3 regions of the Mesorhizobium sp. XAP4 genome follow, and region 3 is predicted to be linked to each of the others. Evidence: riboswitches for the same ligand, from Rfam matches in the RefSeq annotation. Region 3 holds a riboswitch; each other region holds the start of a gene.
The links. A riboswitch is a leader RNA that binds a small molecule or an ion and turns the genes downstream of it on or off. The one in region 3 is predicted to bind cobalamin.

Region 1 (7,142 bases), on a different contig from region 3:
TGCTGTTCATCGTGCCCTACCAGATCCGTCTGGCGATCACCGCCGACGAGACGCGCACCGCCGTGCTGCTGGTGCCGGCAGCCCAACTGTTCGGCCTGGCGATCGGGCCGATTGCGGCGTCGCTGCTCATCGACGGCAAGGATTTCCGGCCGGTGCCGGAATTCGCCGCCGCCAGCGCGGTGGCAAGCGTGGCGCTGCTCGGTCTCTTCGTTCTTGTGTCACGTCGCCGTCGTGCGGTTGCCTGAGCGGGGAGCGCATGTCGAACACCTGGAGCAACTGGTCGGGCTTCGTAAGTGCCGAGCCCAAGCTGATCGCCAGCCCCGGCGATGTCGGTGAACTCGGTGATCTCGTCCGGACCGCGCCTGGCCCGGTGCGCGTGGCCGGCGCCGGTCATTCCTTCACACCGCTGGTGAAATCGCAGGGCACGATCCTGTCCCTGGAGAGACTGGAAGGGCTGGTCTCGCACGACGCGCAAAAACATCAGGCGCGGGTGCGGGCAGGGACCCGGCTCGGCCCGCTCATGCACATCCTGCAAGGCATTGGCCAGGGCCTGCCCAACATGGGCGATATCGACCGCCAGGCGATCGGCGGCGCGCTGGGCACAGCCACGCACGGCTCGGGACCGACGCTCGGCGCCTATCACACGCAGCTGGAGACGGTGCAGATCGTCGACGGGCTTGGCAAGGTCCGCGACTTCAAGCGGGCAGGGGATCGGGACATGATCCACGCCATCGGTGTTGCGCTCGGCGCTTTCGGCGTGCTCACCGAAGTGACGCTGAACAACATCGCGACCTACCGGTTGCGCCGCCGCAAATATGTGCTGCCGATCACCGAGATGCTGCGTGATTTCGAGGCGATGATGGCCGCGCATCGCTCGGCCGAATTCTACTACATTCCGTTTTCCGGCTATGCGCAGTTCATCGCCAGCGATTTCAGCGATGCCGCACCCACCACGCGGCCGCCGGAAGAGGACGAGGCGGGTTTGAGGACACTGCGCAGGCTGCGCACTTCACTTGCCTGGCTGCCATCGCTGCGTGGCCGCCTGATCCGATCGGCGGCCGCCAAATTTCCCGCCGAGGACTACGTGCAGGACTGGCTCAACGTCTATGCCAGCGACCGGCAGACCAAGTTCAACGAGATGGAATATCATTTGCCGTTCGAGGAAGGGCCGAAGGCGCTGGCCGAGATCATCGAGCTGACCGAGAAGCGCTTTCCCGAGGTCTATTTCCCGATGGAGGTGCGCTCGGTCGCGCCGGACCAGTTCTGGCTTTCGCCATTCTACAACAGGCTGACCTGCTCCATCGCCATCCACCATGACGCCGCGAACGATCCTTTGCCGTTCATGCGGGCGGCAGAGCCGATCTTTCGCAGATATGGCGGCCGGCCGCATTGGGGCAAGATGCATAGCCTCAAGGCGGCGGAGCTGAAAAAGCTCTACCCGCGCTGGGACGATGCCATGGCGGCGCGCCGCGACATCGATCCGGAAAACCGCTTCGTGTCGCCCTACATGGCCGGCCTGTTCGGCATCGAATGATGAGCACCTATTTTTCCACCCTCTCGGATGCGCTGAAGACCGCCGGCATCTTCCGACCCTGCCTGCTGCTCGACCGCGATCGGCTGGACGGAAACATTGCCCTGGTAAAAAGGAGGCTGGATCCCGGCCTGGCCGTGCGGCTGGTCGACAAATCGCTCGCCTGCCTGCCGCTGCTTGCGCATATAGGCAAGGCGCTTCGCCATGAGCGCTTCATGACCTTCCACCCGCCGATCAGCGAGGCGGTGCTGAAGGCGTTTCCGGATGCCGATCTGCTCTACGGCAAGCCGATGCCGATCGGTGCGGCAAGGGCTGCGCTGGTGAAGGGTGATGCCGACTGGTCGCGTGTCTGCTGGCTGATCGACAGCGAGGAGAGACTGGCGGAATACGGTGCTCTCGCTGACGAACTCGGCATCGGCCTGCGCATCGCTTTCGAGATCGATGTCGGGCTGCATCGCGGCGGCTTTGCTGATCCCGCGGCCTTGTCGAAGGCGTTGAGCGCGTTGCCGGCCCGGCTGCATTGCGAAGGCGTCATGGCCTACGAGGCGCATGCACCGCTCATTCCCGGCCTTTTCGGCGGACCGGCAAAGGCATTGGCGGAGGCGTCGGCGCAGGCTGCGGCGTTCGTCGCCTGTCTCGGCGCCGACCAGCGCCGTATCCTCAACATCGGCGGCAGCAAGACCGCGCTGCTTCATCGTGGCGGCGCGGCCAATGAAGTGTCGATGGGCTCGGCCTTCGTGCTGCCCAGCGACTTCGATACGCCAGGCCTCGACGGCTTCCAGCCGGCGGCTTTCATCGCCACGCCGATCCTGAAAGTGGTCGAGCCGATGCTGCCTGGCCCGCCGGCCGTCACCCGCCTGCTGCAGGCGCTCGGCCGGTTTCCGCGCAAGGGCTGCTATCTCTATGGCGGCAAGTGGATGGCCGAGCCGGTCTTCCCCCAAGGCATGAAGACGAACGGCCTGCTCGGCCTGTCCTCCAACCAGCAATTCATGGGCTTGCCCGCCGATGCGACCGCAAGGCCAGGCGACTACGCGTTTCTAAGGCCGACGCAGAGCGAGGCCGTGCTGCAGCAATTCGGGTCGATCGCCGTGTTTTCCGGCGGAAAGGTCATCGATCGCTGGCCGGCGCTGCCGATGGCGTGATCGAGCTACGCCTTCACCGGTACCCAGATCTCCAGGCCGCCATTGCCGCTGTGGGCATCGAACTCCGGTCCATAGCGCTCGAATTCCGGTGCATCCGCGATTTCGTGACCGGAGGCGGGCAGCCAGCTGTTCCAGATCGTGTTGATCGTCCGGCGGATGGATGAGATGTGCTCGCGGTGCGAGAACACCGCATATTTCTGCGCCGGCACCCGCACCCGATAGAAGTCCTTCGGCAGATCCGCAAAGCCGGACACTTCGACGCCGACGACATAGTCGAAATTGCCCGCGTCGTCGCCATTAAGGCACACGCCGTAGAAAACGCCTGAGATCTCGCCGGGGATGTTGCCGATAAAGGGTGCAAAACGCTGCCACTGCATCGGAATCCCGGCGCTGGTTTCACAGCTGTAGCGTTCGCCGAGGCCGGCGATCAGGAACGGCCGGCTGGTCTCGAAGCGCGGTGGTTCGAGATTGGTGAGGAGGGACTGGTCCATCAGGATCGGCTCCACGAGGTCGAGGTTGTTGGTCGAGCCTTGCGCGCGCACCAGTTCCGGCGTGGTGCCGAACTGATCGCGGAAGGCACGGGTGAACGCCTCATGCGAGTTGTAGCCGGCGTCGAGCGCGACGACGAGGATGTCGGGCGCTCCGCCGGCCAGCTTGCGCGCCGCCTCGGTCAGCCGGCGTGAGCGCATGTAACCCATCACCGAGCGGCCGGTTGCGGCGCCGAAGGCGCGCGTCACATGAAAACGCGACACGCCGCTGCTTTGCGCGACATCGTCAAGCGAGATCGCCTCCGGCAGATGGCTCTCGACGAACCACAGCGCTTTCTCGGTCGGGTTCATGGGGCTCCTTTTCGCATTGGCCGGATCATCTTGGCGTTTCCTGGCGCGGCCAGTTTGATCGAAATTGCGCATTCCGTGCAATCTGCGCCGATCCCATGGGCTTTCGCTTGACAGCGGGCCGCGTCATCTCCTAAGAATGTTATGTTATTACATAAAATGAGCGTGCAATGCCTGTTTCCCTTAGCTGGCCCACCACTTCGTCCGAGAAATCCATTGCGAAGCGTTTGGTGGAAATCTACGCTGAAGTGGTGATGGTCCCCGAGCCGAAAGGCGAGGGGTGAAAAGGGAACACGGTGAGGCCTGTTCAGGTCGAGGCCGTGGCTGCCCCCGCAACTGTAAGCGGCGAGCAAAATCCGTGAATGCCACTGGCCGGCAAGGCTGGGAAGGCAGGATGGCGCAACGACCCGCGAGCCAGGAGACCTGCCATCACTGAGTTGACCGGACGGGGTGTGCCGGGAGGAAACGCGAATCCCGGCCTTGTCGGCCGGTTCGCCAGCTTCCTTCCGTCGCCAGTTTTGGAAAGTGACGGAAAGTTGGACGGCTCCATCGATCATCGCATCACCATGCGCACGCTTTGCCGTCCCCGCAATCCGGCGGGCTGCAGCCGATGAGCGCAGCGCTTCTCGAAGCCCATGACCTCTGTGCCATGGCGAATGGGCGGAATCTGGTCCAGGCGGTCAGCTTCTCGGTGGCCGCTGGCGATCGCCTTGCCATCATCGGTCCCAACGGCGCCGGCAAGACGACGCTGCTGCGCATGCTGTCGGGCATGCTGCGGCCAAGTTCCGGCGAGGTGAAGCTTGGCGGACGCGGGCTGGACAGGATTTCGGCCGCCGAGCGGGCGTTGCATATCGCCGTTGTCGGCCAGACCGACCAGCCCGATCCGCGGCTGGCGGTGATCGATTATGTCGAGCTTGGCCGGGTCCCGCACGCCGGACTGAGGCGCAGGAGCGAGGAACGCGACATTGTCGTCAATGCGCTGCGCCGGACCGGCCTGCTGCCGCTGCTTGGCCGCACCGTCGGCTCGCTGTCGGGCGGCGAGCGCCAGCGCGCCCAACTGGCGCGCGCCATCGCCCAGCAGCCCAAAATCCTGTTCCTCGACGAACCGACCAACCATCTGGACCCGCGCGCCCGCGGCGAACTGCTCGACCTCGTGGCAGGCTTCGAGATGACGGTGATCGCGGTGCTGCACGATCTGGCGCTGGTAGCACCCTTCGCCACCAGGGTTGCGGTGATGAATCATGCCCGCCTGCAAGCGCTCGCCGCACCGCGCGAAGCGCTGGCCCAACAGCTGATCCGCGAGATTTTCGGCATCGATGTGCTGCGCCTGCGCCATCCGACCGAGGATCGAGAGTTGACGGTGTTCGAGGTTCCGAACCGTGCCGCGCCGCCGTCGTGATTGAAGCCGTTCCATAGTCGACCCGATCCCACCCACAAGGAGCATACCCGTGAAACGCCTCGCTTTTTCGCTTGCCGTCTCGCTGCTGACCTCGACCGCCTTCGCCTTCCCGGTAACCGTCGACAGCTGCGGCAAGCCGCTGACCTTCGACGCGCCGCCGAAGCGCGCTGTCATCCATGATCTGAACATGGCCGAGATGGCTTTCGCGCTGAAATTGCAGCCGTCAATCGTCGGCCTGACCGGCATCACCGGATGGTACAAGGTCGGTCCCGAATTCAAGGCAGAGCAGGGTTCGATCCCGGAGCTGGCGCCGAAATATCCGACGCTCGAAAACCTCGTGGCCGTGGAGCCGGATTTCTTCTTCGCCGGCTGGTACTACGGCATGAAGCCGGGTGGCGAGGTGACGCCCGACACGCTTGCCCCGCACGGCATCAAGACGCTGGTTCTGGCGGAAAGCTGCGTCCATCTCGACAAGAGGCGCCCCGCCGCCTCGATGGACCTGCTCTACGGCGACGTCGAAAAGCTGGGCAAGATCTTCGGCAAGGAGACAGAGGCGGAAAAGCTTGTCTCTGGCTGGAAGGCGCAGCTCGCCGACATCACCGCCAAGGTCGGCAGCGCCAAGGGCACGCGGGTGTTCCTCTACGATTCCGGCGAGGACAAGCCGTTCACCGCAGGCAAGTTCGCCATCCCCAGCGCCATGATCACTGCCGCCGGCGGCGACAACATCATGGCTGACATGGACACCAGCTGGGGCAACACGGATTGGGAAACGGTGGCGTCGCGCAATCCGCAATTCCTCATCCTGCTCGATTACCAGGACGGTGGCGGCTACAGGAAGCTGCTCGACTTCCTGAAGGCGCATCCGGCCATGAAGGAGACCGACGCGGTCAAGAACGAGCGCTTCGTTGCCCTCCGCTACGCCGAGCTGACGCCTGGACCCGCCAACATCGAAGCGATCGACAAGATCGCCAAGGCCATGCACCCGGAAGCATTTTGAGCTTGCGCCATCCGGCATTTGCGTTGGCCATGCTGGCGGGAGCGGCGGCGATCGCCGCTCTCGCTCTGCTGTCGATCGCCTATGGCTCGACGCTGATCCCGCTGGCCGACGTTGTAGCAGCGCTTGGCCGCGCAATCGGCTTAGGCGGGCACGACGTGTCCGGGCCGGTCGGCAAGATCGTCGTCGATCTGCGGCTGCCGCGCACGATCCTGGCCATCTGCGTCGGCGCGGGCCTCGGCGTCGTCGGCGCGCTGCTGCAGACAGTGACCCGCAACGATCTCGCCGATCCGTTCCTGTTCGGCCTGTCGTCGGGCGCCGCCGCCGGTGCTGTTTCCGTCATCACCGTCTTCGGCGACAGCTTTGGCATCTGGACGTTGCCGGTCGCGGCCTTCACCGGCGGCATATTGGCCGCCGGCGTCGTCCTGCTGCTGGTCGCGCGGGTGAGGGGCCAAGGGCCGGAGCGGCTGATCCTCGCCGGCCTTGCCGTGTCCTTCATGTTCACCGCCTTGACCAACTACCTGGTCTTTGCCGGCGACCAGCGCGCCGCCCACTCCGTGTTGTTCTGGACGATGGGCGGCCTTGGCCTGGCGCGCTGGGACAATATCTGGTTGGGCGCGCTGGGTGCGGGCACCATTCTGGCTTACGCGCTGTGGAACCACCGCCGGCTCGATGCCTTCCTGGCCGGCGAAAACGCCGCCGAAAGCCTTGGCGTGCCAGTGGCGCGCATGCGCCGAATGACGTTTCTCGTCGCCGCCTTCTCGACGGCGATCCTGGTCTCTGTCGCCGGGGTCATCGGCTTCGTCGGGCTGATGATCCCGCATCTGTCGCGGCCGCTGGCAGGCCCCTTGCATCTGCGCCTGGTTGCCAGCTGCGCCGTCTTCGGCGCGGTGCTTTTGCTGGCCAGCGATCTTCTGGCCCGAACGCTGCTGCCGCCGCAGGAACTGCCGATCGGCATCATCACCAGCTCGGTCGGTGCGTTCTTCGTCGTCACCATGCTGATCCGCAACCGGCTTTGAGCGCGTTTGGCAACCGGTCGCCGGATCACACGGTCCAGAAATAGCGCACGATGTGGAAGAACACCGGGGCGGCGAAGACCAGGCTGTCGGTGCGGTCCATCATGCCGCCATGGCCTTCGATGAGATGGCCCCAGTCCTTGACGCCCTGGTCGCGCTTGATGGCCGAGGCGACCAGCCCGCCTAGGAATCCCATCGAGCAGGCGACGAAAGCCACGGCTGCC
Region 2 (7,142 bases), on a different contig from region 3:
AGTAGGGCCGACACGAACAGCGTCCACACCGGCCAGTCCTGGTTGGCCGCCGCTATCAGGACGGCGAAAGCCAGCACCGCGATGATGGTGGTGGGCACGACGATCCGTGTCTGGCCCAGGCGGTCCACCAATCTCGATATCTGCGGCGCAACGAAAGCGTTGGCCAGAGCGTATGTTGCCGAGACGGCTCCGGCCAGCCAGTATTCGCCACGCGTCTGCGACAGCATCGCCACGATGCCGATGGGCGCCATGGCGATCGGCAGGCGCGCCATGAATCCGGCGGCCGCAAAGCCCTTGGCTCCGGGGGCACGAAAGATTTCCGAATAGGGATTTTGCATGGGTGGTTCCTCGACAAAGGACGATTCGGCAATTACATACGAAGCGTATGATTGTTAAATAGAGCATACGCCGCGTATGTCAATTGGCATACGTTACGTATGTGAATAGGGCCAGAAGCCATGCACAGACCCCGCAAGGAGATGATCGCCGAGACGCGCGCAAAGCTGATCGCGGCGGCCCGCCATGCCTTCGGCACAACAGGCTATGCGGAAGCCTCGATGGATGATTTCACCGCTTCGGCCGGGCTGACGCGCGGCGCGCTCTATCATCATTTCGGCGACAAGAAGGGGCTGCTGCAGGCGGTCATAGCCCAGATCGACGGCGAGATGGCGGCGCGCATCAATGAGGTCGCGTCGAGAGCGCCGACCCGCTGGCAGCATTTCGTCGACGAGTGCTCGACCTATATCGAGATGGCGCTGGAGCCGGAAATCCAGCGCATCATGTTCCGGGATGGCCCGGCCGTGCTGGGGGATCCAGCGCAATGGCCGAATGCCAGTGCGTGCATCGTGTCAATGACCGACCATCTGACCGCGCTGCAGGAGGAGGGGGTCGTTGTCTCGAGCCTCGACCCCGAGACGGCCTCGCGACTGATCAACGGAGCGAGCAGCCAGGCAGCGCAACGGATCGCCAATTCGAGCGACCCCGAAGCGACGTCGAAGAAGGTGGTGACGGCGTTCAAGCAACTGCTCGAAGGCCTGCTCAAGAAGCCGGATCCGCAGTCGAATTGAAGTTCCCACCGGAGCTTTTCGTGCCGGCAGCTGTTCCCGATAGGAATTTTTTCTTGACACCTGCCCTCAGCTAAGGTACATATTCGTCCATGGTGCTGATTTGCGCCGGTGACCCGCCGCACAGGCGGGTTTTTCGTGATGCTCCGTCAGACAACGCGCCGGCGAGAGGCTGCGAAAGAAAACCGTTGCCCAGAATTCGTCGCCCCGTGGTGCCAGGGCCGGCAATTGACAATCGCCGGGTTGAGTTCATCCTCTTCCACCATCTCTGAGGCGGAGATTCGGGGCACATGTGGGATTTCGAGATCGGCCGGTCGGTGTCCATCATGATGCGGACCTGGCCGTTCATCGTCTTTCGTATGATCGTCTATTTCGGCATCACGCTGGCCTACATCATGGCGAGCGGCACCGGAGCCTCGGTCGGCTATGGCGTCGGCCATATCTCCACCGATCCCGACGGGCCCATGTCCTTTGCCCTGTGGGGCGGCGTGGTCGGGTTTGGCATCGTCTCGATCGCGGTCTACTGGATCCGCGAATACATCCTCTATATCGTCAAGGCCGGCCACATCGCCGTCATGGTTCATCTGATCGACGGCCGCGACATTCCCGGCGGTCAGGACCAGATCGCCTACGCCAGGGATATCGTGACCCAGCGTTTTGCCGAGGCCAACATCCTTTTCGTCGTCGACCAACTCGTCAAGGGTGCCATCCGCGCCATCACCGGCCTGCTCGGCGGCATCGCCGCCTTCCTGCCTATACCGGGCCTGAGCGGCCTGGTCTCCTTCATCAACACGGTGATCCGCCTGTCGCTGACCTATGTCGACGAGATCATCCTCGGCTACAACATCCGCATCAATTCAGCCTCACCCTTCGAGACGGCGCGCCAAGGCGTCGTGCTCTATGCCCAGAACGGCAAGGTCATGGTCAAGAACGCCGTCTGGCTGGCGGTCATCATGTGGGGCGTTTCGTTCGTCATCTTTCTGATGATGCTGGCGCCTGCTGGTGCGATTCTGTTCCTGATGCCTGGCCAGCTCGCCGGCTGGGCTTTCGTGCTCGCCATCGTCTTCGCCTGGGCGTTCAAGGCGGCCTTCATCGAGCCTTTCGCCATCGCTTGCCTGATGCAGGTCTATTTCAAGACCATCGCGGGCCAGGTGCCGGATCCGGCCTGGGACGCCCGGCTGGCCGAGGCGTCGTCGAAGTTCAGGGAGCTCAAGGACAAGGCGCTCGCCTCCTTCGGCGGTTCGCGCTGGGGTACGGCCGGCGCCACACCCTGATCGGCCGGGCAGATGGTGTCTGGTGAGGCAGAAACGGTGTTGAGGCGCGCCACGGTGGACTTGAGCTGTGTCTCGCCTTGCCCGGAAAACGTCTCGCTCATGATCAGTTCCGGCAGCGGCAGCCGCCGTCCCCAACCATGCGTTTCAAGGTCCGGTTTGGAAGCGAACTCGGAAACACGGCCGACGCAGAGATAGGCGATTGGCGTTACGTGATCCGGAATGGCCAACAGCCGCTTCAGCGCCTCAGCCTCGATGATGCTCACCCAGCCGACGCCAACGCCCTCGGCACGCGCGGCCAGCCAGAAATTCTGCACCGCGCAGACGGTGCTGTAGAGATCCATCTCCGGATTGTGCCAGCGTCCCAGCGGCGAACCTTTCGAGCGCTGCCGGTCGCAAGTGATGCAGATGTTGAGCGCGCTTTCGCAGATGCCTTCCAGCTTGAGCTTGCGGTACAGCGCCTGTTTTTCCGCCTCGATCGCCGGCAGTTCCTGCTCGCGCGCGGCCAGGAACAGGTCGCGCACCCTTTCGCGTCGCTCGATGTCACGAATGACAATGAAATTCCATGGCTGCATGAAGCCGACCGATGGCGCATGATGAGCGGCAAGCAGCAGCCGCGCCAGCACGTCGTCATCGATCGCGGTGGGCAGGAAATGGCTGCGCACGTCGCGCCGCGTGAACATGGCGCGATAGACCGCATCGCGCGCATTCTGGTCGAATCCATCGTCAATGGCAGCGGTCATATGTTCCGGCATCGCTTGTCCCCTTGCGATTGCAGATTCAAAACGGTCAGAGCGTACTTTGTGCGTCCAAATGGACGCACGTCGCTCTGATGCCATCCGCCCGACCATGCGGATGACGATGCCTGCCAGGCCGGTCTTCTGGCTTGGGATCAACCCGCGTCCGGTGCCTTCCCGTCATCGACAGTGGCATTTACCGGCGCGGTCCCCCTCACAGCGTTGGGCACGCCACGGAATTCAACCGTGTTCCCGATTCTCCCGCTTGCGGCGGGCACCAGGCAGTACCCAGGGACCTTACGCCGAAGCGCCGGCGAGGCCAATGCCCGCGGCGACGCGAATGGACGCAGGCGCGATTTTCCCCAGTCATCGGCCGCCCGTGCATGGCCTTTGTCGATCCGGGTCACTAGATTAGGACGATGACCACCCGTCTCTACACGCATCCGATCTTCCTCGAGCATCTCACGCCGCCCGGACATCCCGAGCGGCCCGACCGCTTGCGCGCCATCGAGCGCGTGCTCGATGAGGAAGCCTTTGCCGGGCTCGATCGTATCCAGGCGCCGGAAGGCGACGAGGCCACCATCCTCTACGCGCATCCCGCCGATTTCGTCGCCCGCGTGCGCGCCGCCATTCCCGACGAAGGCATTGCCCGCATCGATGCCGACACCACTGCCAGTCCGAAGAGCTGGCAAGCGGCGATCACCGCGATCGGCGCCGCCAACGCCGCCGTCGATGATGTCTTTTCGGGCCGCGCCGACAACGTCTTCGTCGCCGCCCGGCCGCCCGGCCATCATGCCGAAAAGACCACGGCCATGGGCTTCTGCCTGTTCAACACGGCGGCGATCGCGGCGCGTTATGCGCAGAAGAAACACGGTGTCGAGCGCGTTGCCATCGTCGACTGGGACGTGCATCACGGCAATGGCACGCAGGATATTTTCTGGGACGATCCCTCGGTGCTCTATTGCTCGACACACCAGATGCCGCTTTATCCCGGCACCGGAGCGAAGACCGAAACGGGCGCCGGCAACATCGTCAACGCACCGCTGGCGCCGCAGACCGGCAGCGAAGTATTTCGCGATGCCTTCCTGTCGCGCGTCCTGCCCGCGCTCGACAATTTCGCGCCCGACCTGATCATCATTTCGGCTGGGTTCGACGCGCACCACCGCGATCCGCTGGCCGAGATCAATCTGACCGAGGATGATTTCGACTGGGCGACCGGCCAGTTGATGCAGCGCGCGGCACGCCACAGCGGCAACCGGCTCGTAAGCCTGCTCGAGGGCGGCTACGATCTGCAGGGATTGGCATTTTCGGTCGCCGCCCATGTCGGGCGACTGATGAAAGGATGAATGATGGCTGGTGAGACCAACGAAGACGTCAAGGCGATGAGCTTCGAGCAGGCACTCGATGCGCTGGAGAAGATCGTCGATGATCTGGAGCGTGGCGACGTGCCGCTCGACCAGTCGATCAGGATCTATGAACGTGGCGAGGCGCTGAAGGCGCATTGCGACCGGCTGCTGAAGGCCGCCGAGGACAAGGTCGAGAAGATCAGGCTGTCGCGCGACGGCAAGCCGGTTGGAACGGAGCCGCTCGACGCAGATTGAGGCCGGTCCGAACGATGGCCTCGCCTCACCGGTTTTTGGACATGATCATGATCGAGGCTATAACTCGTTGCGATTGAAACAGCTCAAGGACAAGAGGAGATACGGAAGCGATGTGCAGAAACATCAAGACCCTGTTCAATTTTGATCCGCCGGCAACCAATGACGAGGTGCGCGACGCGGCCCTTCAGTTCGTCCGCAAGCTGAGCGGAACGACGCGACCCTCGAAGCAGAACCAGCACGCCTTCGATCATGCCGTCGACGCCATCGCGGCCTCGGCGCGCGAACTGCTCGATTCCCTGGAAACCCATCAGCATCCGCGCAATCGCGAAGAGGTGGCGGCCAAGCTGCGGGCAAAGGCGGCCATCCGCTTTGCCTGATGCGGCCAGGCGGCCTTCGACCACCGACAAGGAGAGTCCATGAGCTTCTTCCCCGGGAAAGACCCTGAGGTGGGCGATGCGTTCGCCAGCGATCAGATCGAATTGATGGTCGTTCCGAACGCCAAGGACATCGGTGGTTTTCAGGTGCGCCGTGCCCTGCCAACGGCAAAAAGGCGGTTGGTCGGTCCGTTCATCTTCTTCGACCGCATGGGTCCCGCGATCCTGCGGGCCGGCCAGGCGCTGGACGTCCGTCCGCATCCGCATATCGGACTGTCGACGGTCACCTATCTGTTCGACGGCAAGATCCGGCACCGCGACTCCCTCGGCACCGAAATGGTCATTCAGCCCGGCGACGTGAATTTGATGACCGCCGGCCGCGGCATCGTCCATTCGGAGCGTACGCCGGAGGAACTGCGTGGCGCGCCGATGTCGGTATCCGGCCTGCAGACATGGCTGGCGCTGCCGGACGACAAGGAAGAGGTGGCTCCTGTGTTCGAGAACACAGGAGCGGTCAGGCTTCCCGAGATTGATGCCGAAGGCGTCAACGGGCGCCTCATCATCGGCGATTTCCAAGGATTACGGTCCCCGGTCAGGGCCGATTCGGAGACGCTCTACGCCGACCTGCGCCTGGCGCCCGGCGCCAGCGTGAAAATCCCTGCCGATGCGGAAGAGCGCGCCATTTACACGCTGGAAGGCGAGGTCTCGATTTCGGGCGATGTGTTCCCAGCCGAACGGCTGCTGGTGTTCCGTCCCGGTGACGAGATCGTCGTGTCGTCGCAGACCGGGGCGCATTTCATGCTGTTCGGCGGCGCCTCTCTTGGTTCGAAGCGTTACATCTGGTGGAATTTCGTCTCGTCGTCGAAAGAGCGTATCGAACAGGCGAAAGAGGAATGGAAGACAGGCCGCTTCGACATCGTTCCAGGAGACGAGGAAGAGTTCATTCCGCTGCCGGAAAGCTGATGCCTGTCGCCCAAAGTGGCCCGGTTTTGGGGAAACGACCTGCATAGAAGCAAAAGACCACAGTCTGATCCGCGTCACTGACACGCATTTACTTTCGCCGGCCGGCGGCCTATTTCGCCCATCAACCGAAAGCCTGAGCACCGTGAACGCAACGCCGCATACGCCGCTTCTCGACAAGGCCCGCATCCCGGCCGACCTGCGCATGCTTGCCGAGAGTGAGCTGCCGCAACTGGCGTCCGAGCTTCGCGCCGAGCTGGTCGACGCGGTATCCCGCACGGGTGGTCATCTGGGCGCCGGCCTTGGCGTGGTCGAGCTGACAGTGGCGCTGCACTATGTCTTCAACACCCCCGATGATCGGCTGATCTGGGATGTCGGCCACCAGGCCTATCCGCACAAGATCCTGACCGGCCGCCGCGACCGTATCCGCACGCTGCGCCAGGAAGGCGGCCTATCCGGCTTCACCCGCCGCGCCGAGAGCGAGTACGATCCCTTCGGCGCTGCCCACTCCTCGACATCGATATCGGCCGGCCTCGGCATGGCCGCGGCCCGCGATCTCTCCGGCGGCCGCAACAATGTCATCGCCGTCATCGGCGACGGCGCCATGTCTGCCGGCATGGCCTACGAGGCGATGAACAATGCCGGCGCGCTCGATGCACGGCTGATCGTCATTCTCAACGACAACGACATGTCGATCGCGCCGCCAACCGGCGCCATGAGCGCCTATCTGGCGCGGCTGGCCTCCGGCAAGGCCTATATCGGCCTGCGCGATTTCGGCAAAAAACTGACGTCTTATCTCGGCAAGCGTGCGGATCGTGCGATCACAAGGGCGGTCGAGCATGCACGCGGCTACGTCACCGGCGGCACGCTGTTCGAGGAACTCGGCTTCTATCACATCGGCCCGATCGACGGCCACAATCTGGAGCATCTGATCCCGGTCCTGAAAAATGTCCGAGACAATGGCGAAGGCCCGGTGCTCATCCATGTCGTCACCCAGAAGGGCAAGGGCTATGCGCCGGCGGAAGCCGCCGCCGACAAATATCACGGCGTCAACAAGTTCGACGTCATCACCGGCGCGCAGGCCAAGGCGCCGGCCAACGCACCGGCCTACACCAAGGTGTTCGCCGAAAGCCTG
Region 3 (7,142 bases):
TTCTTCGCGCGCCGCCCAGTCGCCGGAGGACATGAGATCCTCGACGCCGGTGCCATAGGTGCCCGGCGAGGTGCCGAAGATGCGCGGGCTGATCTTGCCGTCGGCGCGGGTTTTGGCCGCGAGCGGGTTTTCCGAATCGTCCTCGTCGCGCGCGGCAACCGCGTTGGCTGCGGCATCGATCAGCGCGATCTGGGTCGGGAACATGTCGCGGAACAGGCCTGATATGCGCCATGTGACATCGACGCGTGGCCTTCCGAGCGTGGCCGGCGGCAGCACTTCGATGCCGGTGATGCGGCCGGTGGCCAAATCCCATTGCGGCCGGCAGCCCATCAGTGCCAGGCCTTGAGCGATCTCCTCGCCGCCGGTGCGCAGCGATGCCGAGCCCCAGAGATCGATGACCAGCGAGCGTGGCCAGTCGCCATGCGACTGCATGTAGCCGCGCACGACTTCCTCCGCCGCTGCCCTGCCCAAATCATAGGCGGTCGGCGTCGGCATGGTGCGCGGGTCCGAGGTGAACAAATTGCGGCCGGTGGGCAAGACGTCCGAGCGGCCGCGCGCAGGCGCGCCGGCCGGACCGGCCTTGACGTGGCCGCCATCGAGCGCGGCGAGCAGCGCCGTCTTCTCGGCTTCAGCACTTTGCCGGCGCATGGCGTCCGGCTCATCCTCCGGAGCGCGGCCATAGATATGCAGCCCGTCCTTGATGGCGAAATCCTTGAGGTCGCAGAGCCAGGCATCGATGCGGCGCAAGGCCTCGTCGGGCGCGTCGGTTCTGGCAACGCCGGCTTCGGAGGCGAGACCGGTTTTTTGCGCGGTGTCGACGATCAGTTTCGCCAGTCGGTCACGGCGGCGACGGTCGAGCCCGTCGGCCTGGGCATATTCATCGACCAGCCGCTCGAGCTTGTGCTGGTTTTCGTCCAGCCCGGCGCCGGTCAGCGGTGGCGGCAAATGGCCAAGGGTGACGGCGGCAATGCGCCGCTTGGCCTGCGCCGCTTCGCCCGGGTTGGAGACGATGAAGGGATAGATGACGGGCAGGGGACCGGTGACGATCTCCGGAAAGCAGTTTTCCGACAGAGCAACGGTTTTGCCCGGCAGCCATTCAAGCGTGCCATGGGCGCCGACATGGACCAGCGCGTGAACGCCGAGCGACTTGCGCAGCCAGAGGCCGAAGGCGATCAGCGCATGGCGCGGGGGCAGCGTCGGGTCGTGGTAGTCGGCGCGGCGGTCGACGGAGCAGCCGCGGTCGGGGGCGAGGGCGATGGTGACGTTGCCGAAGGTGGCGGCGCGGAAGGGGAAACGTGCAGTGGTCGGTCGCGAAGGTTGGCGCGAGGCGCCCCCCTCCGGTAGAACAGAGGGGGGCGCCTCGCGCAAACCTGTCTCGTCTTCTGCCTTCCCCCAAGCAGCCTCGACTGCAGCAATTGCACCTGTCGGCAATTCCGTCGAAAGAGCGAGATAATCGTCCAGCCCCAACCCGTCGGCACTCCGCTCAAGCAAATCCAGCAACCCACGCGGCGTCTGCGGAATCCCCTCAATCACATAGCCCTGCTCCTTCAGGTCATGCAGCATGGCGAGCACGCTGGACGGCACGTCGAGGCCGACGGCATAGCCGGTTCGACCAGGAGCGCTAGGGTAATCCGGGATTAGGATGGCCAGCTTGCGCCCGGCGCGGGGTGTCTCCTGCAACTTGATGAAGGCCGCGACGCGGTCAGCGACCTGCGCCACGCGATCCGGTTCCGGCCGGTTGGCGAAGGCGCGGTGGCCGAGTGCGGGATCGGTCTCGGTCTCGCCCTTGAAGGAAATGGCGCCGGCGAGGACGCGGCCGTCGAGTTCGGGCAGCACGACATGCATGGCGAGGTCGGCGGGTGCCAGGCCACGCTGGTTGTTTTGCCAGATGTCGCGGCGGGTGGTGGCGACGATGACCTGGAAGACAGGCACGCCGGCGCGGTCGAATAGCGTTTCGATGCCGGGTTCGGCGCCTGAGGCGAAAGCGGTCGCGGTGATGATGGCGGCGGGCTTCAGCGCCGTCAGTGCTGTTTCCACGAAGGCGAGGGAGGTTGGGTCCTTGAGGCTGGAGACGAAGATCGGGACTGGGTCGATGCCGCGCTGCCGCAGCGCTTCAACAAGCGCATCGATGGGCGCGACATCGGCGGCCAGCAGCATCGAGCGATAGAACAGGATGGGGATGATAGGAGCGTTGACGTTGTAAGCGCCAGCATTCGATAAGTCCCGCTTCTCCACAACTCCACTTCCAGGCACGTAAAAACCAGCTTTCGGCACCACCACCGGGCCGATAACTTCCGCATCCGACCCCGCCAGCCGCGCCAATTTCCGCACCAGTGCGCTCATATTCGCCGGGCCGCCCTCGCGGAAATAGTCGAGCAGGCCGTCCAACTCCTCGCGCGGCAGCGTCGAGGCTTCGATCAGGCGCAGATCCTCGTCGCGGCATTCGCCGGGCAGCAGCGCCAGTTTTATGCCGCGTTCGCGGGCGGTCGAGGCAAGCTGGTCGCAGCCGTAGCGCCACCAGTCGTAGCCGCCGAGGATGCGCACGAGGATGATCTTGGCATGGCGGGCGACGCTGTCGACCCAGAGGTCGACGGACATGGGATGGCGCAGGTCGCGCAGTGCGGCCAGCCGCATCGAGGGCAGGCGGTCGGCATCGGTCCTCCACGCCGCCGCCAGTCCGGCGAGGTCGCTGTCGGTGAAGGACAGCGCCACGATATCCGCCGGCGTCTGCCGCAGATCGACCGGCTCGGCGAGGTCGTCGAGCGAGGCGGATGTCGTGGTGAGGATGTGCATCGCGACCCGTGTCCGAAATCAGCCGGCGAGTATACGCTCGATCGCCGGGCGGTTCAGCCCCTTCAGGCCGATGACGACGAGGCGCGAACGGCGGTCATCCTCAGCGGTCCAGGCACGGTCATAGTAATGATTGACGCGCGGTCCGACGGCCTGCAGCAACAGCCGCATCGGCTTGCCGCCGACCTCGACGAAGCCTTTTACGCGCAGCACGTTCTCTTCTTCGGCGACGGTGGCGACGCGCTTTGCCAGCTCGTCCGGATTGGCGATCGAGGCAATGTCGACGATGAACGTGTCGAAGTCGTCATGCTCGTGGTCGAAGGCGCCGTCATGATGGGATTTGCGGTTCTCGATGTCGTCCTCGACGGCGAGACCGAGCCCGAGCAGCACCGAGGGATCGACCTTGCCATGCGACGTCGGCACGATCTTCACCGCGCGGGCGGAGTGTTCGCCAATGATGGCATTGGCGCGGGCGGTGCCGGCGGCGTCCATCAGGTCGCTCTTCGACAGGATGATCAGGTCGGCGCAGGCGATCTGGTCCTCGAACAGTTCTTCCACCGGATCGTCGTGGTCGAGCGTCTCGTCCCCGGCGCGCTGCGCCTGGAGGGCCTCCATGTCGTTGGCGACGCGGCCTTCGGCCAATGCCGGTCCGTCGACCACGGCGATGACGCCATCGACGGTCACCCGGCTTTTCACGCTCGGCCACTGAAAGGCCTGGACCAGCGGCTTGGGCAATGCCAGGCCCGAGGTTTCGATCAGGATATGGTCGACCTTCGGCGTCAGCGACAGGATTTGGTCGAGCGCCGGGACGAAATCATCGGCGACGGTGCAGCAGATACAGCCATTGGCCAGTTCGACGATGTTTTCCTCGGGGCAGGTGTCGATACCGCATCCCTTGAGGATCTCGCCATCGATGCCGATGTCGCCGAATTCGTTGACGATGATGGCGATGCGCTTGCCGCCGGCGTTTTCCAGGAGATGGCGGACCAGCGTCGTCTTGCCGGCGCCGAGGAAGCCAGTGACGACGGTGCAGGGAACGCGGGATACGGAAGTGGTCATGGTCAATCCTTCAGCATGTCGATGGGTGGAATGCGGGCCACGAGGCCGCGCTTGAGGCTATCGGGGCGGCCACGCCACGGGATCAGGCCATCTTTCGAGGTGGCGAAGAGCTTTGCGCCTGTCACGAGGTCGGCGCCGCTGGTCGCGGTCAGGTCGCCGAAGACATAGCTCCAGCAACCGTCGCGCAGGATCGCGGCGCTGAGGCGCCGCTTGCAATTGCCAAGGCATTCGACGCTGCGGATGCGGATATCGTCGCCAGCGGCGGCGCGGCGCGTGTCGTCCGTCAGCAACTCGCCGGCGCGGGGATGAGCGTCGGAGCCGGTCTCATTGCGGCAGGAGCCGCAGACGATGATGGTGACGCCGGCCAAGGCATCATCATGGCCGGACGAAATATCCGCTGTGCCAGCCGAAAAACTGCTGTCGTGGTCCAAAGATCGGGCTCCTTGCCCGGAAACCCGCCGGGCGATCGGATTCTACAGTCGCAGACGGCAGGTCTCCTGGCTCGCGCGTCATCGCCTTGGGTAGCCGCCTTCCCGGGAACTCCCAGTGGCTTTCGGCCTTGGCTCTTCGCTTACAGTTGCGGGGACAGCCGCGGATTTGGGATTTTGCCCCGCACCGCATTCCCTCTTAGCCCTTGCCGTTGCGGGCAAGGGACCATCTGGAACCGGATTTAGGCTTTTGCGGGCGGCGGTGTCAACGCGAGCTTACGACACGGCTATGTCGGCCAGCGCCGGCCCCAAATCCCCGGCAGGCGTCACTTCGATGCGTTCGAGCCCGAGCCAACCTTGCATCTGCTTCAATTCCTCGAACAGCTCCGCAGCAGTTTCAGGCGGCGCACCGGGCTCCGCATAGGCTGCATGGACGCGCAGTATGCTGGCCGGGCGATCTGCCTTGAGGTCGATGCGCGCCACGATCCGGTCGCCGAGCAGGAACGGCAGGACATAATAGCCATACTGCCGCTTGTCGGCCGGTGTGTAGATCTCGATGCGGTAGTGGAAATCGAACAGCCGCTCGGTGCGCGAGCGCTCGAAGACGACCGGATCGAAGGGTGCCAGCAAGGCGCGGGCCTCGACTTTGCGCGGCAGACGGGCGTCCCGGTGAAGATAGGCCGGCTTGTCCCAGCCTTCGACACGCACCGGCAGCAACTCGCCCGTTTCAACCAGTTCCTCCAACCGGCCTTTCATATCGGCCGGCGACAGGCGGAAATAGTCGCGCAAATCGCTTGAAGTCGCCACGCCGTGGGCGCGGGCGGAAATGCGCAGCAATTCGCGGTGCGCGTCCTCAGGCGTCGGCACCGGCAGATCGAGGATCGCCTGCGGCAGCACGCGCTCGGGCAGGTCATAGAAGCGCTCGAAACCGCGGCGGTGCGCCGTGGTGATGCGGCCGGCCCAGAACAGCCATTCGAAGGCGTGTTTGGCATGGCTCCAGCCCCACCAGCCGCCCGAACCTTTCTGGCCCTCCAGCGCGGAAGCGGCGATCGGGCCGCGCTCGGCGACCTCGCGGTAGATCTCTTCGATGTAGGCGGCGTGTTCGCGGCCCCATTTGGCGAGACCCAGATACATTTCCTCGCCCCGCTCGGCGCGCTGCATGCGCCAGCGCATCAGCGGGTATGTCTCGACCGGCAGGAAGGAGGCCTCGTGCGCCCAATATTCGAAAACCATGCGCTTGCGCGTCACGGCCGCGTTGTCGAGCAGAGCGAGCGGGTAGGGGCCAAGGCGCGAATAGAGCGGCATATAATGAGCGCGCACCACCGCGCTGACGGAATCGATCTGCAACAGGCCGGTGCGGGAGAGCGTGCGGGCAAAATGCCGGCGGTCGGGCGTGCCGGTCGGGCGAGGATCGAGGAACCCTTGGGCGGCAAGGGCGATGCGCCGGGCCATCGGGAGCGAGATCTTTTCCTTCATGCAGGTATCACTTTGAAGTGTTTTGACCGAGGGTCGAATGGCTGATTCCAACCCAATGCTAGCAGGGTTTTGGCAGCATTCATGTCAGGAGAGAAAAGTGGAGTAAAAAGCGAAGGAAATCAAACAGGAGCGGATCGGACCAGTTTGCCGCGATATGCCGTCCAGGTCGATGTTTTGAACAAGGTTTGACTTGCTTCGCTGGAAGTGCTGCGCTAACCCTCGCCGCGTTGCAGCATAGGCCCTTAAAACGGTTCAGCGGTTAAACTGTCACGCTTCCGCATTAGGGTCCGGTGCTGTAATCAACGTGGATTGGCGCCAACGGAAAGCCGAGCATGAACGCACTCTTGAGCTCATACCTGCCCATCGTCCTGTTCATAGGCGTGGCGCTGGTTGTCGGCCTGGCGCTGCTGGCCGCGCCCTTCCTGGTGGCCTACCGCAATCCCGATCCCGAAAAGCTTTCCGCCTACGAGTGCGGTTTCAACTCGTTCGACGACGCCCGCATGAAGTTCGACATCCGTTTCTACCTGGTGTCGATCCTGTTCATCATCTTCGACCTGGAAGTAGCCTTCCTGTTTCCGTGGGCGGTGTCGTTTTCGAAGATCGGAATGCTCGGTTTCTGGTCGATGATGGTTTTTTTGGCGGTGCTGACCATCGGCTTTGCCTATGAATGGAAAAAAGGAGCGCTGGAATGGGATTGAACGACAGTTCAGGCACCCTCGTCGCGCCGAAGCCCAAGGGCATCATCGATCCCAACACCGGCAGGCCGGTGGGGGAGGACGATCCCTTCTTCCTCGAGATCAACAACGAGTTGGCCGACAAGGGCTTTCTGGTCACTTCGACCGAGGCGCTCATCACCTGGGCGCGCAGCGGGTCGCTGATGTTCATGACGTTCGGCCTCGCCTGCTGCGCGGTCGAGATGATCCACACCTCGATGCCGCGCTATGATTCGGAGCGGTTCGGTGTCGCGCCACGCGCGTCTCCGCGCCAGTCCGACATCATGATCGTCGCCGGCACGCTGACCAACAAGATGGCGCCGGCGCTGCGCAAGGTCTACGACCAGATGCCGGAGCCGCGCTACGTCATCTCGATGGGCTCCTGCGCCAATGGCGGCGGCTATTACCACTACTCCTATTCGGTGGTGCGCGGCTGCGACCGCATCGTGCCGGTCGACATCTATGTGCCCGGCTGCCCGCCGAGCGCCGAAGCGCTGCTCTACGGCATTCTTCTCTTGCAGAAGAAGATCCGCCGCACCGGCACGATCGAACGGTAAATCCATGACCGCATCCCTGAGCGAACTGTCGACCTATCTCGGCGAGAAGCTGATCGGCCGCGTGAACGAGGCTGATATCGCCTATGGCGAACTCACCGTCCATGTCGAGCCGCGCGATC

Region 1: linked by a shared signal. The riboswitch ahead of P3C39_RS26275 (ABC transporter ATP-binding protein) and the one ahead of P3C39_RS04835 (DUF1636 family protein) in region 3 are both predicted to bind cobalamin.
Region 2: linked by a shared signal. The riboswitch ahead of bluB (5,6-dimethylbenzimidazole synthase) and the one ahead of P3C39_RS04835 (DUF1636 family protein) in region 3 are both predicted to bind cobalamin.

What each region holds. Positions count from the first base shown of each region.
Region 1 covers NZ_JARIXW010000007.1:4,625-11,766, forward strand. The annotation lists gene P3C39_RS26255 (MFS transporter) at 1-245, shown strand, start outside; gene P3C39_RS26260 (D-arabinono-1,4-lactone oxidase) at 257-1,534, shown strand; gene P3C39_RS26265 (alanine racemase) at 1,534-2,673, shown strand; gene P3C39_RS26270 (AraC family transcriptional regulator) at 2,679-3,512, opposite strand; cobalamin riboswitch at 3,748-3,955, shown strand; gene P3C39_RS26275 (ABC transporter ATP-binding protein) at 4,120-4,908, shown strand; gene P3C39_RS26280 (ABC transporter substrate-binding protein) at 4,958-5,905, shown strand; gene P3C39_RS26285 (iron ABC transporter permease) at 5,935-6,921, shown strand; gene P3C39_RS26290 (phosphatidate cytidylyltransferase) at 6,947-7,142, opposite strand, start outside.
Region 2 covers NZ_JARIXW010000003.1:413,951-421,092, forward strand. The annotation lists gene P3C39_RS15430 (MFS transporter) at 1-338, opposite strand, end outside; gene P3C39_RS15435 (TetR/AcrR family transcriptional regulator) at 459-1,067, shown strand; gene P3C39_RS15440 (hypothetical protein) at 1,355-2,338, shown strand; partial or broken gene bluB (5,6-dimethylbenzimidazole synthase) at 2,461-3,186, opposite strand; cobalamin riboswitch at 3,189-3,369, opposite strand; gene P3C39_RS15450 (histone deacetylase family protein) at 3,492-4,418, shown strand; gene P3C39_RS15455 (exodeoxyribonuclease VII small subunit) at 4,422-4,673, shown strand; gene P3C39_RS15460 (DUF2277 domain-containing protein) at 4,784-5,050, shown strand; gene P3C39_RS15465 (pirin family protein) at 5,090-6,010, shown strand; gene dxs (1-deoxy-D-xylulose-5-phosphate synthase) at 6,153-7,142, shown strand, end outside.
Region 3 covers NZ_JARIXW010000001.1:961,829-968,970, forward strand. The annotation lists gene cobN (cobaltochelatase subunit CobN) at 1-2,793, opposite strand, end outside; gene cobW (cobalamin biosynthesis protein CobW) at 2,812-3,849, opposite strand; gene P3C39_RS04835 (DUF1636 family protein) at 3,852-4,280, opposite strand; cobalamin riboswitch at 4,319-4,523, opposite strand; gene P3C39_RS04840 (winged helix-turn-helix domain-containing protein) at 4,554-5,753, opposite strand; gene P3C39_RS04845 (NADH-quinone oxidoreductase subunit A) at 6,086-6,451, shown strand; gene P3C39_RS04850 (NADH-quinone oxidoreductase subunit B) at 6,442-7,023, shown strand; gene P3C39_RS04855 (NADH-quinone oxidoreductase subunit C) at 7,028-7,142, shown strand, end outside.